DNA from 3 places in the Paenibacillus sp. FSL H8-0457 genome. Region 1 is predicted to be linked to each of the others. Evidence: riboswitches for the same ligand, from Rfam matches in the RefSeq annotation. Region 1 holds a riboswitch; each other region holds the start of a gene.

Evidence for each region. Region 1 has a riboswitch for cyclic di-AMP ahead of MHI43_RS02245 (hypothetical protein). Riboswitches for the same ligand answer to the same signal wherever they lie in the genome.
Region 2: another riboswitch for cyclic di-AMP. It lies ahead of MHI43_RS30220 (APC family permease); the one in region 1 lies ahead of MHI43_RS02245 (hypothetical protein).
Region 3: another riboswitch for cyclic di-AMP. It lies ahead of MHI43_RS00140 (3D domain-containing protein); the one in region 1 lies ahead of MHI43_RS02245 (hypothetical protein).

Annotation. Positions count from the first base shown of each region.
Region 1 is NZ_CP150293.1:514,317-519,010, forward strand. Features, by position in the region: gene MHI43_RS02240 (proline dehydrogenase family protein) at 1-838, shown strand, start outside; gene MHI43_RS02245 (hypothetical protein) at 988-1,449, opposite strand; cyclic di-AMP (ydaO/yuaA leader) riboswitch at 1,586-1,758, opposite strand; cyclic di-AMP (ydaO/yuaA leader) riboswitch at 2,301-2,469, shown strand; gene MHI43_RS02250 (hypothetical protein) at 2,599-3,009, shown strand; gene kdpA (potassium-transporting ATPase subunit KdpA) at 3,267-4,694, shown strand, end outside.
Region 2 is NZ_CP150293.1:6,691,577-6,696,270, forward strand. Features, by position in the region: gene MHI43_RS30215 (molybdopterin oxidoreductase family protein) at 1-530, opposite strand, end outside; cyclic di-AMP (ydaO/yuaA leader) riboswitch at 1,016-1,210, shown strand; gene MHI43_RS30220 (APC family permease) at 1,377-3,203, shown strand; gene MHI43_RS30225 (formate/nitrite transporter family protein) at 3,342-4,202, opposite strand; gene MHI43_RS30230 (MFS transporter) at 4,664-4,694, opposite strand, start outside.
Region 3 is NZ_CP150293.1:28,061-32,754, reverse strand. Features, by position in the region: gene rsmA (16S rRNA (adenine(1518)-N(6)/adenine(1519)-N(6))-dimethyltransferase RsmA) at 1-682, opposite strand, end outside; gene rnmV (ribonuclease M5) at 686-1,231, opposite strand; gene MHI43_RS00140 (3D domain-containing protein) at 1,418-2,605, opposite strand; cyclic di-AMP (ydaO/yuaA leader) riboswitch at 2,875-3,089, opposite strand; gene MHI43_RS00135 (TatD family hydrolase) at 3,295-4,059, opposite strand; gene MHI43_RS00130 (HD domain-containing protein) at 4,156-4,694, opposite strand, start outside.

The DNA.
Region 1 (4,694 bases):
CCGGAAATTGGCTGGCCGATTCATTGCCGGCGATACCTTGGATGAGGCGCTGGACGAAATCGAGAGGCTGAACGCGAAAGGCATTCTCGTTACGCTGGATCATTTGGGGGAGGGCATTACGACGCTGGATGAAGCGGCCGGGTACCGAGAGGAATATTTGAAGCTGGTGGAAGGGATTGGGAGGCGCGAAGTGCAATCGAACGTATCCTTGAAACCGACGCAGATGGGCATGGCCCTGGACCCCGAGAAGGCTTACGAAAACATCAGGTCGGTGGTAAGAAAGGCTAAAGAGCACCGCAACTTCGTTCGCCTGGACATGGAGGATTCGCCGTATACCCAGGCAACCATCGATATGACGCTCCGCCTTCATAAGGAGGGGCTGACCAATGTGGGGACCGTGATGCAGGCCTACTTGTTCCGTACGGAGGAGGACGTGAAGAATCTGTTAAGGGCCGGCGTTAATTTACGGCTAGTAAAGGGCGCGTACAAAGAGCCGGGAACCATCGCCTTTCAGCAGAAGCGGGAGGTCATTGACAACTACAAGAAATTGGTCAAAATGCATTTCGACCAAGGGGCCTACGTCGCGATTGCCTCGCATGACGACAACATCATCGACTGGGTGAAGGTATTTGCCGAGCAGAGCCGCATAGACAAACAGGACTATGAATTTCAGATGCTGTATGGACTGCGGATGAACGATCAAGCAGCGCTTGCGCAGGACGGCTACCGTATCCGGTGTTATATGCCCTATGGAACGATGTGGTACCCGTATTTCACCCGGAGGCTGGCAGAGAAGCCGGCCAATCTGATGATGGTGCTCAAAAATATGTTCAAGTGAGCGGGATCCGATTGCAGAACCCCGTCAAAATGCCTGATGAAATAAGTGGCTTTTTGACGGGGTTCTTCATGGTTTCAAAAAACATCAGGCTGCTTAGAAGTGCCCAATCCAAAGGAAACGGGGATAGTAGCTCTCTGTAGCTGCTGCCCCTAGAAATGATAATACGCCTCCGAGCAATCCATCAGGAAGGAACGCTCCAGCGGCAGACTGCCTAACCGCTTCCGGCTAATGTGCTGATGCTGATTGGCCTCTAAATCGGCGAGGGCCGATACCGCCAACAGCATCCGTACGGATCCCCATTGCTGCTTTTGGACATAGCGAATGGCTTCCATCACGTGCATGCCTCTCAGCCTTGAGAATACGGATGCCCAGCGAACCAGATCCGCAAACTCTCTTGTGCTGGGCAGCGCATATTCGGCATACCCGGATGCGTTTTTACAGCTGATTTTGAACAAGCCGCAGTTCCTGCTGTGATCGCTCCAGGGGATAAAACGTTCGGCCGAACCCCGGTCGAAACGAAATATCTCCATATGGCGGATAGTCTCTTCACCTAATGCAGGCACTGCGGTTTCGATGACGGGTGTAAGCGCTGCCTCGATGAGTTTCGTCATGATATGATCTACGCTCCTTTATAAGAATGTTATATGCACGGCAAATAGGCCTGGTGAGCAGAGAAACCCCGCTCTCCAGGCCTATTTATGGTTAGAGCCCCAATTCCGGCGGCCGCTATGCCAAAGCTTGGATGGTATTCTCTCTCAACAACGCGCCTACGAGGTTAGCTGACGGATTCGGACTGAGAGCACCCTACCACTGGGCCCTTCGATCCTAGGCGCAGCGGATTCACCCCATTCACCAATCGAAGACTGGTGACTTTGGTTCCCCCGTCTCCCGGTCTGTCGGGAGCTCGGCGTATAACGTGTTTCGAATAGATGGATGAATCATACGCCGGAGGAAACGAAAAGTAAATGACCGTATGGGACGAATAGATTCCGAAATGTGATGAAAACGGTAAAAGAAAACGCGTACAATCGGCCGTGTCATCTATTATCGTGGCAAAATCTCGGTATCTCGTTGGATTGCGATAAATAAGAGAAAACAAGAGAAATACATAGTATAGAGCAGTATACGGAAGATAAAGACGAAATACTGCTTGGTTCCTGTTCGACATAACGCCAGATGTGTTTTTGCTCACATTTACATCCTGCAGGGCCGGACGTATGATACGAACTATGAATTGACGGTTATCAACGACCAAGGCATACGGGCAGCCGTTCCATGAAGGTAAAGGCAGTGTGAGAGCTGCGCCTGGCGCTTTATGGATCGAATCTTAGGAGAAGGCACCATGGGCCTTGCTGAGATTTGAAGGTAGAGGCGACTCTCACCGCGTGAACCTCCTGTTGCTGTGCTGTTATGCCCAGTCTGGATGACAAGTCAATGGCTAATAGAATAACATGCTACTCGTTTTTAATTTTCGCTGAGTCCTTGAATGGAAAAGGAACGGGGGAACCAGTCGGGAGATGAACCTGATCTCTCTGGGGTGAATCCTGTAGACAAGATAACGGTCTATGGGTAGGGCGACTCTCACGCCCGAATCCGTCAGCTAACCTCGTAAGCGTATCGAGAGAGGCAACGATTGTCGTGGACTTGGGCCACGGTGTATTTCACCGTGGCCTGTAAGAAGCCTGCGGGAAGAGTTCTTCTCTTTCCGCAGGCTTCTTTGTTGTTGCCTTCTCTTTCTGACCTTAGGAGGAGAAACGAAGATGGAGAAACCACAGGAATTCATCCTGGTATCCGCGCCGAACAAGGCCGGGGAGGAATTCGTCCGCCAGCTGATTCACAAACGTGTTCCGTTTGCGGCCATAGCCAACAACCGGGCTGAGCAGCAGAGGCTGCGAGAACTGGGCTGCAGACCCATCATTTTGATTGATACAAGAGACGAGCAGACCTGGATCATTCCCGAGTTTCCCGTCAGCAAGGTGTTTCTGTTCGAAAGCAGCTTGAATCTGTGCTGCCGCTATTTACGGATCTGCCGGACATGGACCTCGGAGTCGATTTACGTGATCACCCATTCCGGCAATCCGCGCTTGATATACAAAGGGCTGGGTGCCGATGTGGTGCTTCATACGAATCATCATCAGGTGTCCTTTCTGATGGCATCCGTAATGAGCTAAGCGTTTGGACTGACGCCACAAGAGTTAGGGGAGGTTACATTCATGCAGGATTTAGTTATGGTGCTCATTTTGGGAGGAACCTACGGACTGCTCATGCTGTTTATGTCCTGGTGCGGGCGCGTGGTTTCGGAACCGGAGGCTGATCAGCCGTGATGATCATGTTGATATTCACGATTTTTATTTTTCTCTATTTGATTTATGCGCTGATTCACCCTGAAAAATTCTAGGGAAACGGCTGAAGGAGGAAGGCATTCGTCATGGGCATTTTACAAATTGCCATCGTTATACTCGTTCTGGTGCTGCTGGTCAAGCCGCTGGGAACTTATCTATATCAGGTGTTTCGTTATGAAAGCAATGGAACGGACAGATGGTTCTCCTGGGCGGAGAAACGGATCTTTGCTCTGATCGGCTTAAAAGAACGCAAGGGGATGACATGGAAAGGATATGCCGTCAGCTTTGTGTTAACGAATATCGTGCTGGTTGCGGAGGGCTACTTGATTCTGCGGCTGCAGAAAGTGCTGCCGTTGAACCCGAGCGGTATCGGCCATATGGAACCAACCTTGTCGTTCAATACGATTATCAGCTTTATGACCAATACGAATCTTCAGCATTACAGCGGCGAGTCGGGATTGTCTTATCTGGCCCAGATGGCCGTCATTACGATGATGATGTTTACGTCCGCAGCGACCGGGCTGTGCGTGGCGATTGCTTTTATCCGGGCGGTGACCAGCAAGGGCACGACCGTCGGCAACTTTTTTGAGGACTTCGTTAAGGCGCATACCCGTGTATTCATTCCGGCTGCTTTCATCATTGCGATGGTACTGGTGGCGCTGCAGGTGCCGCAGACCCTGAAGCCTACGCTCAGCGTCACGACGCTGGAAGGAAGCGAGCAGCAAATAGCGGTGGGCCCGGTGGCTGCGCTCGAATCGATCAAGCATCTGGGCACCAATGGGGGCGGTTTTATGGGGGCCAACTCGGCGCATCCGTTCGAGAACCCGTCCCCGCTGACCAATGTGATCGAGATTCTGTCCATGTGGAGTCTTGGGGCGGCGCTTCCTTACACATTTGGTTTGTTCGCGAAGAGCCGCAAGCAGGGATGGATCATATTCTCGGTAATGATGACCTTGTTTATCGGCTTCCTGTCCTTGAACTATGCTGCGGAAACCAACGGCAACCCGGCATTAAACCAGCTGGGCATCGACGCCTCGCAAGGCAGCATGGAGGGCAAAGAGGTCCGGTTCGGGATCGCCCAATCCTCCCTGTTTACGACGGTGACAACCGCGGCTACGACCGGGTCGGTCAATAACATGCATGATACGCTCACGCCGCTCGGCGGGATTACGCCGCTGTCCCTGATGATGCTGAATTCCGTTTTTGGCGGAAAAGGCGTCGGGCTGATGAATATGCTCATGTACGCGATCCTGGCGGTGTTCCTGGCCGGTCTTATGGTTGGCCGTACCCCCGAATTTCTCGGCAGAAAAATCGAGGCCCGGGAGATGAAGCTGATCGCGATTGTCATTCTGGTACACCCATTGATCATCCTTGCTCCGACGGCGCTCGCGCTCATGACGGATGCGGGACAGGCGGGCATTGCCCATTCGGGCTTTCACGGCATCTCGCAGGTGCTTTACGAATACACGTCATCCGCGGCCAATAACGGCTCCGGGTTTGAGGGCCTTGCGGAT
Region 2 (4,694 bases), 950 kb from region 1:
AGGATGACGTCGGCTCGTACGGTGTCCTCCGGAACGGTTCCCCCATTAAACCCCATCACGGATTTCCAGCCCTCATTGCCCGCGGAATTGCAGATCGACTGCTTCAGGCGGCTGGCACCCAACCTGTTGAAGAATCTGCGGTCCATGCCGTCGACGCTCAATATCCCCATATTGCCGTAGAAGCTGTAGGGCAGGATGCTCTCGGAGCCGTATTCCTCGATCAAGCCCTTATAGCGTCCGGCAATCTCCTGAATGGCTTCGTCCCAGCTGATCCGCTCGAAGGCGCCCTCACCCTTGGGACCTACCCTTCGCAGCGGATAGAGCACGCGTTCCGGATGGTACACCCGGTGTGCCATATTACGGACTTTATTGCAGATGGCTCCCTGCGTAATCGGATGCTCCGGATTACCGGTCACCTTGACGATTTTTCCGTTCTCTTTATGCAGCAGCAGGCCGCATGTATCGGGACAATCCAACGGACATACCGCCGGAAATACGCCGTTTTCCTGATGAATCATCGCTTGAGTCATTTCGTACTTCCCCCTTATGCTCGGCTGCATCATATCCCTTTATCTTAAAAGAAAATCGGGGTTCCAGTAAAGTCATACATTTTTTTCTAATCAGGTGATTCACTTTTCTCCCCCCCGGGTATATTCCTATCAAGAGCAAAGAAGAGTAACCCAGACCCTTTCTCTTCCTTGCCGAATCATGGACCACTCCCAAAAAAATTCGCCATGCCAGTGTCTCCTCCCCCGAGACCGGCATGGCGAATTTGTTTATATGGCATCCTCCCAGTGACCGATGTTCCCCGCGACTAACCTTCCATATTATAGAAACTCGTGATTTTCGCAGAAAACATGCAAAATAAAAAGCCTGTCAAAGCCACGTCTTTATGTAAGCGCTTATCTGTCATTTTTTATAAATAATTCTGTTCGAATGATCGTTGGAGGATGTTTTACAAACGATTGGAGCAGGCGTAATATACTATTCAGCTTCGAAAACATTCTTCATATTCACATGACATTCGCTTAATTTCCATGATGGAAAGCGGGGGAACCAACCGTATGGAGGGATACCTATAGGATCCTTCAACCATACTATGGGGTGAATCCTGATGCGTCGCGTACGTACGCCGCGATGGAATCAGGTAGGGCGACTCTCACCGCCCGAATCCGACAGCTAACCTCGTCAGCGTTGATCGGGAGGGTTGTGAACTTGTGATCAAACACAGGGTTCTAACCTGTGTTTTTTGTTTGCCAAAAATCAGCATAGGAATGGTGACCGTTCCTATGTCCAGCATATAAAAAACACCGATAGAAGTCCGTTCAGGGAGCTTCTACCATGAACTTAATCTTAAGCGGCGGTGAAAAACAACCATGTTATCCTCAATCAAGCGCTTCCTCATCGGAAGACCGCTTAAATCAACGGAATTAGGCGAACAAAAGCTGAATAAAACCAAGGCGCTGGCCATCCTGTCATCCGATGCGCTATCGTCCGTGGCCTATGGCCCGGAACAAATCCTCATTGTGTTGATGACCGTCGGGGCAGCTGCCTATTGGTATTCCATACCGATTGCCGTCGGCGTCCTGGTCTTATTGCTGGCACTTATCCTGTCGTACAGACAAATTATTTTCTCCTATCCGCACGGCGGCGGCGCATATGTCGTGTCCAAACGGAATTTGGGCATGTACCCGGGGCTGGTGGCCGGCGGTTCCTTGCTCGTGGACTATATCCTGACGGTTGCGGTCAGCGTGTCGGCCGGGACGGATGCGATCACGTCGGCTTTTCCGGAATTGCACGCCTATAATCTGCCGATCTCTATCGTGTTCGTTCTATGCTTGACCGTATTGAATTTAAGAGGAGTTACGGAGTCGGCCTCCATATTGGCTTATCCGGTTTACCTGTTCGTGCTTGCGTTATTTATCCTGATCGGGGTAGGGATATTCAACATTGCCACAGGCCATGCGTCTCCGGAGCTTCATACGCCGATCGGCACGCCCGTAGCCGGGCTGAGCTTGTTCCTGCTCCTGCGCGCATTTGCCTCGGGCAGCTCCGCCCTGACCGGCGTGGAGGCGATTTCCAATGCCATTCCGAATTTCAAAGACCCGGCCCCGAATAACGCCGCCAAAACTCTGGTGGCGATGGGATCGCTGCTGGCCCTGTTATTTTCGGGCATCGTTTTCCTGGCTTATTACTATGGGGTCAGTCCCAGCGAACAAGTCACGGTCGTTTCCCAAATTGCCGAGCATACCTTCGGGCGAAATGCGCTTTATTACTTCATACAAGGGACAACGGCCTTAATTCTGATCCTCGCCGCCAACACGGGGTATTCCGCTTTTCCCCTGCTGGCCGTCAATCTGGCGAAGGATAAGTTCATTCCTAGAATGTTCACCGTCCGCGGCGACCGTCTGGGATACTCGAACGGAATCATTATTCTTGGATTTTTCTCCATTCTGCTGCTGCTGGCTTTTGAAGGCAAAACCGAGCATCTGATTCCGCTGTATGCCGTCGGCGTGTTTATCCCGTTTACCCTCTCCCAGACCGGGATGATGGTGAAATGGATTCGCGAAAAGCCCGAAGGCTGGATCGTCAAGCTGATCATTAACACCACCGGCGCATGCATCAGCTTTATCGTGACCATGATCTTCTTCTTTACGAAATTCGCCCAGGTGTGGTCCGTCCTGATATTCCTGCCGCTGATCATCTGGATTTTCACCCGGATCCGCAAGCATTACGAGGCGGTAGCGGACCAGCTCCGGATTACGACCTGCGAGCCGGTTAAGCCGATTGAGGGGAATGTCATCATCCTGCCTGTGGCAGGAATCACGCATGTGGTGGAGAACTCGCTGAATTACGCCAAATCGCTGGGAGCGGGCCAAATCATCGCGGTGTACGTGCCGTTCGAGCGGGAGGAGGAAGTCGCCTTCCAGGAAAAATGGAAAAAGTGGCAGCCGGACATCCGGCTGGTGACGCTGCACTCGCCTTATCGGAGCATCATTCAGCCGCTGACGAAATTCATCGATACCGTGCAGCGCAAGGCCAGCGAATCCGACTATCAGGTTACCGTCGTCATTCCGCAGTTCATCCCCAAGAAGGGCTGGCATAATTTCCTGCACAATCAATCCAGCCTGCTCATCCGGGCACATCTCCTGTATCGGAGAGACGTGATCATCACGACGGTTCCCTACCATTTAAAAAAATAGCGGGCTTGTTCCCTGCTTGATTCATTACTGGGAACAGCCTCGCCCATCACGACAAAAAAACTGCGATCAACCGCTGCCTTTCATCAAGGACGGTTGAACGCAGCTTTTTTTGCCCAGACGCTTGCCAGGCCTCCGGCATTAGGAAACGTTCTGCGCGGAATGAACCTGTTGAGGGGAGCTAGCCGATGGCACAGGCGTCTGCTCGCCGCGCGGAGCGGCTGCGGCTTGATTCTCCTGCTTTAAATAAACGGTTCCGTATGTCGCTCCCACAAATAACGCGCCGCCAACGAAATTGCCCAGCCATACCGGAATGAAGTTCATCAGATACTCGCCCCAGCTGTAATAGCCTTCAAAAATCGCGGCCGGGATGAGAAACATGTTGGCCACCACGTGCTGAAACCCGATGGCGACAAACGCCATGGTCGGAAACCAGATCCCGAGAATTTTGCCGCTCATCTGATCCGATCCGTAGGACAGCCATACGGCGAGGGCTACGAGCCAGTTGCACCCGATGCCCGACAGGAAGGCTTGCAGGAAGCTGTCGTCCAGCTTATGCCCGGCCATATCCACCAGTTTCTCCAGGTAAACGCCGCTGCCTGTCATACCGGTCACATGTCCGAAGAAGTAAGCGACGAATAACGCTCCCAACATATTGCTGACCGTGACAAGCGCTAAATTCCGCATCATCTCCTTCGTGGAAATTCGCCGCTTGAATCTGGCCAAGGACACGGCCATCATGTTGCCCGTCAGCAGCTCCCCGCCTGCAAGCAGGACAAGAATCAATCCGACGGGGAATACCGCAGCGCCTATAAAACCGGCAATCCCTCCCCATTCTGGAGACGCTCCGGCAATCACGCGTATGTCAAGCAAAAAGCCGAGCGCAATAAATGCCCCCGCAAGGAATCCTAATATCATCACGTTTATGGCGGAGTTATGCGCTTTTTTTACCCCGTTCTCCACGGTAATCTCCGCAATGCGCTCAGGTTTATGGTAAGCCATGGTCACTCCCTCATTTCTTCCGCATCCGCCTTGTCTACCTATCCGAATGCAGCTCATGATATTCGTGTTATCGTTACCAACATTGTAACGCAGCTTCTTTGGCAAGAACGTGAATTATATCACGATTGTGTCCTAAGGGACGGACAGGTACAGATGTGATGTTCCGTATGCCTTGATCTGCTGACCACGCTGCAGCGAATAACATGGATCGGATTCGGTGTGGCCATTTAAGCGATATATGGATATAGGCACAGCACCTTGTCCATGGGTGGAGCTTCGGATCAGCTTTAGCGGGGTGACTGCCTTTCGCTTCCTTCGAGGAATCGCATATGCCGAAAAAGCGGTGCCCGGGTTTCTCCCCGGCACCGCTCTTTTGGATTGTCTTTACCAGTACGAAGCCCGTTCGCGCTTGATACCATTCTGCCAGATTCGGCTTAAATGTATAGATTTTTACTCACCCGCTAGGCTTTGGCCGCAGTCTCTACCCTGACA
Region 3 (4,694 bases), 490 kb from region 1:
CGAAGAAGAATCGTTCATCTTCCACGCGGACCGGCGGCTGTTCCCGGACCGCCAGGCGAATCACGGCCGACTCGACGTTCGGCTGCGGAATGAACACCGTGTGCGGCACGATGCAGACCAGCTTAGGCTCGCTGTAGTATTGAACGGCGATGCTGAGACTTCCGTAATCCTTGCTTCCCGGTGCAGCGGCCATCCGTTCGGCCACTTCCTTCTGAATCATCACCACGATGTTCTCCAGCGGCAGCTTCTCCTCCAGCAGCTTCATGAGAATCGGCGTCGTCACGTAATACGGCAGATTGGCAACCACGCTTACCTTCGATACGTCCGCGAAATCTTGACGGAACAGCTCATGAAGATCCACCTTCAGCACATCCCCATGATGAACCCTCACGTTCCCGTAGGGCTCCAGGACTTCCCTTAGGATGGGAATCAGGCGCTGATCGATTTCGACCGCGGTGACGGTTCCTGCCGTCTGCGCCAGCTTCTCCGTCAGTGCACCGATGCCAGGCCCGATCTCGAGCGCGCCCTTATCTTCATCCAGTCCTGCAGCTTCCACGATTTTATACAAAATATTCTGATCGATGAGAAAGTTCTGGCCCAGACTCTTCTTGAAGGAGAATCCATGGCGCGAGATGATCTCCTTCGTCCGTCTTGGTGTTGATATATCCTCGATCCGATTCATTAGCTAAACGCCCCCTTCTTCCAGCTGTGCAAGTGCTGCCAGAAATTCTTCCCGCGATATTTGAAACATGGCCAATCGTTTATGGAACTGCTTGCTGTTGCAGTATCCGATGCCCAGCAGATTACCCATCGCCATTCGTCTTGCCGCAGCCTCCGGGTGAGCCGATAATCCTGCCTCCAGCATATCCTCCAAACTGATCAGGCTCTCTCCACCCTCAAAAGACGTGTGAACCCGCTCCAGCGCGCGCCGTATCGCCTCTGGCGAGGCATTCTCCACGCCGATATCCCCTTTCCGGGTAGCATCCGCTTCCGGAATGAAGGCGTGCTTGCAGCCGGGTACGCCCTGATCCACGATTTTGCGGATTCGTTCACCCGCATGGTCAGGATCCGTCAATATGATAACGCCTCTGCGCTCCTGGGCAAGCGCTATGCGCTTCAGGATTTGTTTGTTGATCGCTGAACCGCCGGTTTCGATCGTGTCGGCTTCTACGGCCCGTTTAATGGCAACGGTATCGTCCCTGCCTTCCACGACAATCACTTCTTTAATCATGCGTTCGTTCTCTTCCTTCCCAAGCAGAGCAGGCCTGTACAACGTTAAGGCTCAACCCGTTTAGCCTTGATTACTGCGGTCTTAACAAAACAAAAGAAGAGGAAATATTCCCTCTTCTTGATCATCATATATTATAAGCTAAATAGTATAGCATTAGAATGGCAAAGTAAATTGGAATTCATGCGTCTAGTTCAATTCAGGTTTAACCGGACCGATCACGTAAACGGTGCGGCCGCTCTTCCGGCCGAAATTCATGGCCGATTTCAACGAATCGTAATAGACATCGATTTTGTTGCCTTTAATGGCGCCTCCCGTATCTTCAGCACGGCGGAAACCGATGCCTTCGATGTAGACCCACCATCCGATCGGGATGATATTAGGATCAACGGCGATGGTGCGACCTTCCGTAACGCGTGTGCCGGATGCGGTACGCGTACCGATTCCTTGCTGTTCGGCGGAATACGCGGTCATCGACACGTTGTTCAATACCTTCTTGTATTTAAAATCAACGCCTGCGCGGGAAACCACGTTGTTCTCCACAGCCTTGGCGGTCGTTACTTTTTTCGTGCCGGACAATTTAGCCGGTGTAGCTTTTACATCGGTGGCTGCCGCCTGGACGATAACAGGCTTCTCCACTTTTTTCGTGCCTACGGCAATGATTTTATCCTTCGTTCTGCGTTCGATTTGTTGGGAGACCTTCGTCTTGGAAACCAGCTTGCCATTGTGGTAGACCTTCTCGTAATGGTTCACCATAAGACCAGACTCGCCCCGCTGAATGACGCGGTTATCGCCCTTTTCAAGCGATGGATCGGCCGTCTTGATCACGCGGAACTCGCGGTCTTCCGTTTCCTTAACTTTTTGCTTCGTGACGCGAACGACATTGATATTCATATTGCTGGTCAGCTTCGTGTCTTGCGACGGTTGTACTATATCTTCACCCTGGATCGTAACGCCAGCCTCTTTGAGTACATGATCAACTGTATCCTGGGATGTAAATATGGTTTTGGTTTTGCTGCCTACCGTAACGTTGACTGGAATAGCTCTGTCAATAATAATTCGGTCTCCGTCCCGGATTGCGCCGTTCAGGGGCATCGAAATTTGATCTTGGGGACTCAACGTGATCGCTTGCTCATCCAGCAATTCCTGCAGCAACGATCCACGTGTTTCCACCGTAGTGACCCGGCCGTCGACGACAAGCTGAACTTCCTTGCCTGCCTGGTCATGTACAACCAACGATATGAGAAGTGATACCGTAACGGCACCCATGGCGCCGAGCAACATCAGTTGACGCAAATTGTCATGCTTCCATCTCAATGCGTAAGACATGCTGGATGATTGTGATTCATGGGTTTCTTCAGGTTGAAAAATGCCCACTATTCCATCCTCCTTCATAGTCCCGCCGTCTAGGTAAACGCATGAATGCATTTGACGTGACTATAGCAATTTTTCTCACAGGGCGCCCTGCTATCTATCTACACCCTGCGTCAATTCCCGTCTTCCGTCCATCTGCCATCACCTCCTGTTTACCAAGAGTATGATGGACCCGTCTCCATTATTCAAAAATAAAAGAAGCCATTGAAAGAGTACTAGAGGCTCTAACGTGGCTTCCTGATGAATGAAATCATGGAAATGGTATGCACGAGATTTCCCCTCTTATTTCGCTTACGGAGTTAGCTGTCGGGTTCGGACGTAAGAGAGACGCCCTATATCCGGATGCCCGCTCATGGCGAGATCCTTCAAATTCACCCCAAAGACCCGAAAAAGAAATCAAATACAGCTTCGTGCATCCAGACCAGTATGCACCGCAGTATCGGTTCCCCCGTTCTCCAGAATTTCGGAGATTAAGCGAGACGGTTCATGAAATATTCGGCTGCGATCTGCACATCGCAGCTTCTTATCACTGAAAAGATGATATCCTGTTTGTATGCAGGTTGTAAAGCGACATTCAACCACATTTTCTCAAGTAAAAGGTTAAAATATTGTAATATCAACGCCTTTTCTGATTAAAAAACTTTAATTAATCGAAAATGCTCCCTTTTTCATGGCTTTTTCTCTTGTTTTCGTTAAATACCAAATCGTTCCAGTGCATTTTTGGTGGTAATTTGGGCCAATTCCTCATAGGACAACCCTCTAATTTCGGCCGCCGCCTCCGCCACCAATTTTACATATGCGGTCTCATTTCGTTTCCCGCGGAAGGGATGAGGTGTCAGGTAAGGCGCGTCCGTTTCGATCAATAATCGATCAAGCGGAACCTTTGCCAAAACCTCTTTGGGCTGCTTCGCATTCTTGAACGTTATCGGCCCCCCAAACGAGATATGGAATCCCATATCCAGGCACATTTTGGCCGTTTCCCAGCTTCCGGAGAAGGAATGCATGACACCGCCGACCTCAGAGGCTTTTTCCTCACGCAAAATGTTAACGATATCTTCATGCGCATCCCGGTTATGAATGACAATGGGCATGTTCAATTCCCGGGCAAGCCCGATCTGGCGCCGAAGCACGCGGTGCTGCACTTCCCTGGGGGACGTATCCCAATGATAGTCCAAGCCGATCTCCCCGATTGCCACCACTTTATCGTGACTGCATAAAGAGGCGATCCAATCCAGGTCCTGATCCTCCATGGTGATCGCATCTACAGGATGCCATCCTACCGCTGCATATATAAAATCATAAGTCTCAGCCAGCTTCATCGTGGTCGGGATCGTCTCCCGGTTAAATCCGATATTGATCATCCGCGTAACGCCGGCTTCAAGCGCCCGATGAATTGCAGCTTCCCGGTCTTCGTCGAATTGGGGAGCGTCCATATGAGTGTGCGTGTCGAACAGCATACTATCCACACTCTCCTTCCTGTCGTTTCTATGTCGTCTATTTTCCATTAGTTGGTTGAATGCAAGGGGATTAACGGTTGTCCTGTTTTGCTTGATTTAATGCTGTTGTTTGAAAACGTCGGCTATCGTCTCCGGCATTTGACCCAGGAGCGGGTCCACCTTCTCCTCCGGATAATAAAGATGGTACCGCCCTTTATGAATGCCGCTGATCGAGCGTACGATATCGGATACCTCCGAGATTTCCCTCAGCTCGTCATGCCGGTCCAGAAGGAGAATCTGTTTCTCGTTAAGCGGCATATCGGAATGAACCTTATCATAAGGAAGATCCGTTGGAAAATCAATCTCCAGGTCATATTCCGGATGCAGCCCCACGGCGCGGAACGCTTGGCGGATCCCGTCGATGGTTTCCAGATCGATGTTGTCGATTTCTACATATTTGTAGAGCTTTCGGTGCATGAAACGGCCGCATAATTCGCTAAGAAGCGGGTCTTCCTCCTCCGTCCATTGCAGAAAGGCCGTTTGAATCAAGGCTTCATCAAGACGCAAGTATTGGTGTACGCCAATGTTCCCCGAAAACAACGCAGGCAGCGGTTCGATCATGAAACGGAAAGCATATCCACGGTCATGCAGCTCCT